2 regions of the Bradyrhizobium sp. OAE829 genome follow, and region 1 is predicted to be linked to the other one. Evidence: riboswitches for the same ligand, from Rfam matches in the RefSeq annotation. Region 1 holds a riboswitch; the other holds the start of a gene.
The links. Region 1 has a riboswitch for cobalamin ahead of ABIE49_RS26455 (ribonucleoside-diphosphate reductase subunit alpha). Riboswitches for the same ligand answer to the same signal wherever they lie in the genome.

Region 1 (3,391 bases):
TGCCTTCAACACCTTTCGAGGAAGTGCGCGATTTCTTCTATCTGCGGCACAACTACATCGTCGAGCTCGACGAAGCCGCCGAGGCCATCGCGCAGGCGATGGATTTTCCGATCGGGCAGATGGATACGGCGCTGGCCGCCTATCTGGCCGACCGCCACGGCATAAAACTGGTTTTCGAGACGATCGACGATCTGCCTTCGGGCAATGAACGGAAATTCGATTCGCGAACCAGCACGCTCTATCTCGCACCCGGTCTGCTGCCGGGACAGCGCGCCTTCCAGATCGGAACCCAAATCGCGATGCTGGCGTTCGACCGCGAACTGACCGCGCTGGTCGATGGTGCCGGTTTTACCAGCCAGGAGGCGCGCGGGCTGGCGCGGATCGGGCTTGCGAATTATTTCGCCGGCGCGCTGATCATGCCCTATGGGCGTTTTCTCGCGTCGGCCGAGCAGCGGCGTTACGACATCGAATTATTGGGATATCAGTTCGCGGTCGGCTTCGAGACGGTCTGCCATCGCCTAAGTACGCTGCAACGAAACGGCGCGCGCGGCGTGCCGTTCTTCTTCATTCGCGTCGACCGCGCCGGAAATATTTCCAAGCGGCAATCGGCGACCGATTTTCACTTCTCGCGGGTCGGCGGCACCTGTCCGCTGTGGAATGTCTATGAAGCCTTTGCGAGCCCGGGGCGCATCCTGACGCAGCTCGCACGCATGCCGGACGAGCGGACCTATCTGTGGATCGCCCGCACCGTGTCGCACGCCCGCGGCAAATACGGCGCGCCCACCAAGACGTTTGCCGTGGCGCTCGGCTGCGACGTACGCCACGCCGAACGCGTGGTGTATTCGGAAGGCATCAACCTCAAGGCTGCGAATGCGACGCCGATCGGGATGGGCTGCAAGGTGTGCGAGCGTCCGGATTGCGCGCAGCGCGCCTTTCCGCCGATCGGTCGGGCATTGCGCATCGATGAGACGCGCTCGCGCTTTGCGCCCTATGCCACGTCGTGACCCGGGGAGGGTTGACCCGGGGATTTGCGGGAAACTTCTTTCATGCGGCGGAAGAATCAGGTCCTGCTACCGCTCCGACGTCTGGCCGCCGAAAATTTTTTGAGAATAGCGGGCATTGATCTTAACGCCCCATTGACACATTCCCACGAATATCACCACATGTAGATGTCACGGTCCGCTTGATCGCAAGATTTGGTGGCTAAGAGGGAAGCTGGTGAATCGCGCGAAAGTGCGAAATTCCGGCGCTGCCCCCGCAACTGTAAGCAGTGAGTCGCTCCCGATTTTTACGTCACTGATGCGCCGGCGCGCATTGGGAAGACCAGGGAACGACGACGACCTGCGAGCCAGGAGACCTGCCGCGACACCGAAAAAACGTCCACGGGCGGGGTGTCCCGGCGGTCGCTTGCAGATCCATGCCGGCGTTTGCCGCCGCGCATTCGATGCAGCGTCCCCAAAGACATCCGGCCTCAACAACACCACGGGGTCTGCCGATGTCCGAATCTTCCGGTCTCATTTCTCTCGAAGCCAAAACCGCTCCCTTGTTCCAGTTGCGTCCCGAATCGCTCGCCGCGCCGGACGCCGAACTTCAGATGCAGGTGATCCGCCGCAACGGCACGGTTTCGAAATTCGATGCCAGCAAGATCTCGGTCGCTATGACCAAGGCATTTCTCGCCGTCGAGGGCCATACCGCGGCGGCCTCGCGCCGGGTGCACGAGGTGGTGGAGCAGTTGACCGCCGAGGTCGTCGGCGCGCTGTCGCGCCGGATGAGCGAAGGCCGCACCTTTCACATCGAAGACGTGCAGGACCAGGTCGAACTGGCGCTGATGCGCAGCGAGCACCACAAGGTGGCGCGCGCCTATGTGCTGTACCGCGACGAGCGCACCAGGCAGCGCGCCGAGCAGGAGGCCGCCAAGTCGGCCAAGCCTGCGGAGGGACCCGTGCTGCATGTGACGCTGGCGAACGGCACCAAAGTGCCGCTCGATACCGCACGGCTCGCGCTGATCGCTGGCGAGGCCTGCGCCGGTCTTGACGGCGTCGACGCCGCGCCTGTCATCGCGGAAACCCAGCGCAATATCTACGACGGCATCAGCCAGGACGAACTGGCGCTCGCTTCTGTGATGGCAGCGCGGACGCTGGTGGAGCAGGAGCCCAACTACGCTTACGTGAGCGCGCGGCTGCTGCTCGACAAGCTTCGCACCGAAGTGCTGTCCTACGTGCATGGCGTGCCGACCAACGCCTCGCAGGCCGATATGGCCGGGCGTTACGGCGAGTATTTCCCGGCCTATATCAAGACCGGCATCAAGGCCGAGTTGCTCGATCCGGATCTGGCGCGCTTCGACCTGAAGAAAATCGCCGCGGCGCTGAAGCCGGAACGCGATCTGGCGTTTCAGTTCCTCGGCCTGCAGACGCTGTACGACCGCTATTTCCTCCATGAAGGCGGCAACCGCATCGAGCTGCCGCAGGCGTTCTTCATGCGCGTCGCGATGGGACTTGCGACTCGCGAGATCGACCGCGAGGCCCGCGCGATCGAATTCTACGATTTGCTGTCGTCGTTCGATTTCATGGCTTCGACGCCGACACTGTTCAATTCGGGAACGCTGCGGCCGCAACTGTCGTCGTGCTTCCTCACCACGATCGCGGATGATCTCGACGGCATCTTCAAGTCGGTCAAGGACAACGCGCTGCTGGCGAAATATTCCGGCGGGCTCGGCAATGACTGGACCCGCGTGCGCGGCCTCGGGGCCCACATCAAGGGCACCAATGGCGAAAGCCAGGGCGTGGTGCCGTTCCTGAAAGTCGCCAACGACACGGCCATTGCGGTCAACCAGGGCGGCAAGCGCAAGGGCGCGGTCTGCGCGTATCTGGAGACCTGGCATATCGACATCGAGGAATTCCTCGATCTGCGCAAGAACACCGGCGACGACCGCCGCCGCACCCACGACATGAACACGGCGAACTGGGTGCCTGACCTGTTCATGCAACGCGTCGAAACCGACGGCGAATGGACCTTGTTCTCGCCTGACGAGACGCCCGACCTGCACGACCTCTATGGCGCGAAGTTCGCCGAACGCTATGCCGCCTATGAAGCCAAGGCGGCGCGCGGCGAAATCCGGGTCTTCAAGCAGGTCCGCGCCACTGACCTCTGGCGCAAGATGCTGACCATGCTGTTCGAGACCGGGCATCCCTGGATCACGTTCAAGGACCCCTGCAATCTCCGTTCGCCGCAGCGCCATGCCGGCGTCATCCATTCCTCCAATCTCTGTACCGAGATCACGCTCAACACCTCTGACGACGAGACCGCGGTTTGCAATCTCGGCTCGATCAACCTGCTCAATCACATCCAGGACGGCCGCCTGAACGAGACACGGCTGAAGAAGAGCGTGACG
Region 2 (3,391 bases), 1.7 Mb from region 1:
TCGCGCCATGCGGATAACGGCCGAGCGCCACGATGTCGCGCGCCGGCAGCGGCCAGTGCACGATGTGGCCTTGCGGCAGATAGGCAAAGCGTTTTGCGCGCTCGCGCAGCGGCAGACCAGTCAGCGCATCGCCGCCGATATGGATGTCGCCGCGGGACGGCAGCAGCCCCGACAGCGCGCGCAGCAGCGTGGTTTTGCCGGCGCCGTTCGGCCCGACCAGAGCGACCAGATGACCCGTGGTCAGCGACAGCGAGACATCGCTGAGCACATGGCGACCAGCCAATGTCACGTTCACGCCGCGGGCGGTGAGAAGTGCGGCTTCGCTCATGCGACGCCTCCCCCGAGCGCGCGGCGTTCGCGCGCGATCAGATAGAGGAAGAACGGCACGCCGATGATCGAGGTCAGCACACCGACCTTGATGTCGCTGGTCGAGGGAATGATCCGCACCGCGATGTCGGCGGCGAGCAGCAGCGCCGAGCCTGCCAGCGCACTCGGCACCAGCAGCCGCGCCGGATCGTGGCCGATCAGGGGCCGCATCAGGTGCGGCGCGACGAGGCCGATGAAGCCGATGGTGCCGGTGACCGCCACCGCGCCGCCGACCCCGAGCGCCACGCCGGCGATCACGATCAGCCGCAGGCGCCCGACATCGACGCCGAGGCTCTGCGCGGTTTCCTCACCGAGGCTGAGCGCGCGAAAGGAATGGCGCTGGCTGAACAGGATGATGCCACCGGCGATGATGAACGGCAGCGCCAGCATCACGTGCTGAAAACTGCGATCCTCCAGCGAGCCGAGCAGCCAGAACGCGATCTCCAGCACCACGAAGGGATTGCTGGAGAGGTTCATCACCAGCGCCGTCGCCGCTCCCGCCAGACTCGAAATCGCAAGACCCGCCAGGATCAGGATCAGCAGCCCGGCATTGCGGCCGGCGATCGTCAAGAGCACGAACACCGATCCGAAAGCGGCCATGATCGCCACGACAGGCAGCGCATAGGAGCGCACATCGGCCCACCCCAGCGCGATCACCAGCACGGCGCCGAAGGCCGCCGATTGCGGCGCGCCGAACAGCGAGGGCGAGGCCAGCGGATTGCGCAGCAGGCCCTGCAGCGACGCGCCTGACATTCCCAGGATGGCGCCGATCGCCAGCGCCAAAATGGTCCGCGGCAGGCGGATTTCCCGCACGATCACCTGCGACACATCACTGCCACCGCCGAGCAGAGCTTCCATCACCGCCAGCGGCGACAGCCGCACCGGCCCGATGCCGAGCGAGATCAGCACGAGCAGCCCGACGAGGCCGGCAAGCGCGGCCGTCACGCCAATCCGGCGCCGCGCGGCCTCCTCGTTTGCAGCAATGATGGTCTCAACACTCATCGATCGTCCCCGGACGGTCAGCCCGTACCGCACTACGCGTTCGAACGGTACTGCTCATGCGACATAAAAGACGCACTCGTCCAGTGAGGACCGCAGGCGGCGCCTGATGGGATTGACTCTATCTTTGACAAACTTCTACCATAATTTTCGACGGTTCCCGTTTTGGGGATCAAAAGGGAATGCGGTGCGGGGACAGTCCCCCAATTCCGCGGCTGCCCCCGCAACTGTAAGCGGTGAATCTTTCGTCCTACGCCACTGGGATTCTCGGTCCTGGGAAGGCGACGAAAGGTAACGACCCGCAAGCCAGGAGACCTGCCGTCAGCCGTGGTCACACGCGAAGATGTCGGTCGGGGAGTACAGGCATTAGTTTCACCAGAGCTGTTTGCAGCACGATGGTGGGACTTGGTTCGCTGTGACGTGCCACTGACGTCATACCGAGGCCTGAACCATGTCTTCCACCACCCCAGTCGCCAAGCGGCGCCGCCATCTTTTGCTGGCATCCAGCTTTCTGGCGCCGATCATGGCGCTCGGCATTTCCGGCGCGCAGGCCCAGCAGACCGCCGCGGCCGCCGATCAATTGCCGGCGATCGAGGTCAACCCGCCCGGCGACCAGAACCGGACCCGCGCCAAGCCTGCTACCGATCAAGGCTCGGGTACGCGCCGCGTCGTCGCGCCGAACCCGAGGCCGTCAAGCAATCGGAACCCTGCGCCGGGGACCGGCTCCAACGTCGCGTCGCAAGGCGATGGCCTGGGCGGCGGTGGAGCGCCGGTCCGGCAATTCGCCGGCATCGTCGGAACATCGGCGACCGTCATCACGGCTGAGGAAATCGCGCATTCACCCGCGCAGACCTTGCAGGAAATCATCGCGCAAACACCGGGCGTGCAACTGACCAGCCTGTTTGGCGGCGTCAACGGCGCGAAGACCAGCGTCGATCTGCGCGGATTCGGTGCGTTTGCGACCTCCAATACCCTGGTGCTGATCAACGGCCGAAGGCTCAACGACATCGACATGGCCGGCGTCGATTTTTCGACCATTCCGCGCGATTCGATCGAGCGCATCGAAATCACCCGCGGCAACAGCGGCGCGGTGCTGTACGGCGACAATGCCGTCGGCGGCGTCATCAACATCGTGCTTAAAAACGGCGTCGGCGGCCCGCCGGTCGCGATCCGCGGCGAAGCCGGCGTCGGGTCCTTCAATCAGCGCATGGCCTCGGTCTCGGCCGCGACCAATTTTGGTCCGTGGTCGACATCGTTCTACGGTAACGGCATCAAGTCCGACGGCTACCGCGTCAACAATGCGCTCGACCAGCGCAAGGGGGTCGGCAACCTCAACTACACCACGCCCGGCCTCACCGCCTTCGTAACCGTTACCGGCGACGATCAGAAGCTCGGCTTACCGGGCGGCCGGCTGGTCGATCCATCCATTGGTCTCAACGAGCTCGTCACCAACCGCCGCGGCGCCGCCACGCCGCTCGACTACGGCAACCAGCAGGGCGCCAGCGCCACCGCCGGCTTCACCAAAACCCTGTGGAACGGCGTCGATCTCATCATCGATGGCGGTGTGCGGGATAAAAAGCAACAAGGCGCGTTCTTCAATCCCTTCGCCAACAGTTACGTCGACAGCCATCTGCAGACATGGTCCCTGACGCCTCGATTGAGCGTCAAGAACGTAATCTTCGGGCTACCCTCTTCGATCCTGACGGGCATCGATTATTACGATGCGACGTTCCACCAGGAGCGGCCGGAATTTAAGGGCACGCCGCCGATCCATACTTATGATCTGTCGCAGCGAACGATTGCCGGCTATTGGCAGCAAACCCTTGGGCTGTTGCCGACAACGGATTTCTCGTACGGCGCGCGAATCCAGAACACCAGCCTGAGTGCGCGGGACCGTCTTAACGATCCGCCGAACTGCGCCCTGTTCTTTACGTGCGGCGCTCAGAACCTTCCGCTGGATAGCAGCGAAGTCCAGCACGCGCTGCATGTCGGCCTCGAACATCGCTTCAACAATATCGTCTCGGTA

Region 2: it holds a riboswitch for cobalamin, as region 1 does, so the genes downstream of both, ABIE49_RS18500 (TonB-dependent receptor) here and ABIE49_RS26455 (ribonucleoside-diphosphate reductase subunit alpha) in region 1, are expected to answer to the same signal.

What each region holds. Positions count from the first base shown of each region.
Region 1 covers NZ_JBEPOE010000001.1:5,510,574-5,513,964, forward strand. Annotated here, with positions in the region: gene ABIE49_RS26450 (short-chain fatty acyl-CoA regulator family protein) at 1-1,004, shown strand, start outside; cobalamin riboswitch at 1,159-1,379, shown strand; gene ABIE49_RS26455 (ribonucleoside-diphosphate reductase subunit alpha) at 1,496-3,391, shown strand, end outside.
Region 2 covers NZ_JBEPOE010000001.1:3,767,783-3,771,173, forward strand. Annotated here, with positions in the region: gene ABIE49_RS18490 (ABC transporter ATP-binding protein) at 1-328, opposite strand, end outside; gene ABIE49_RS18495 (FecCD family ABC transporter permease) at 325-1,368, opposite strand; cobalamin riboswitch at 1,503-1,702, shown strand; gene ABIE49_RS18500 (TonB-dependent receptor) at 1,817-3,391, shown strand, end outside.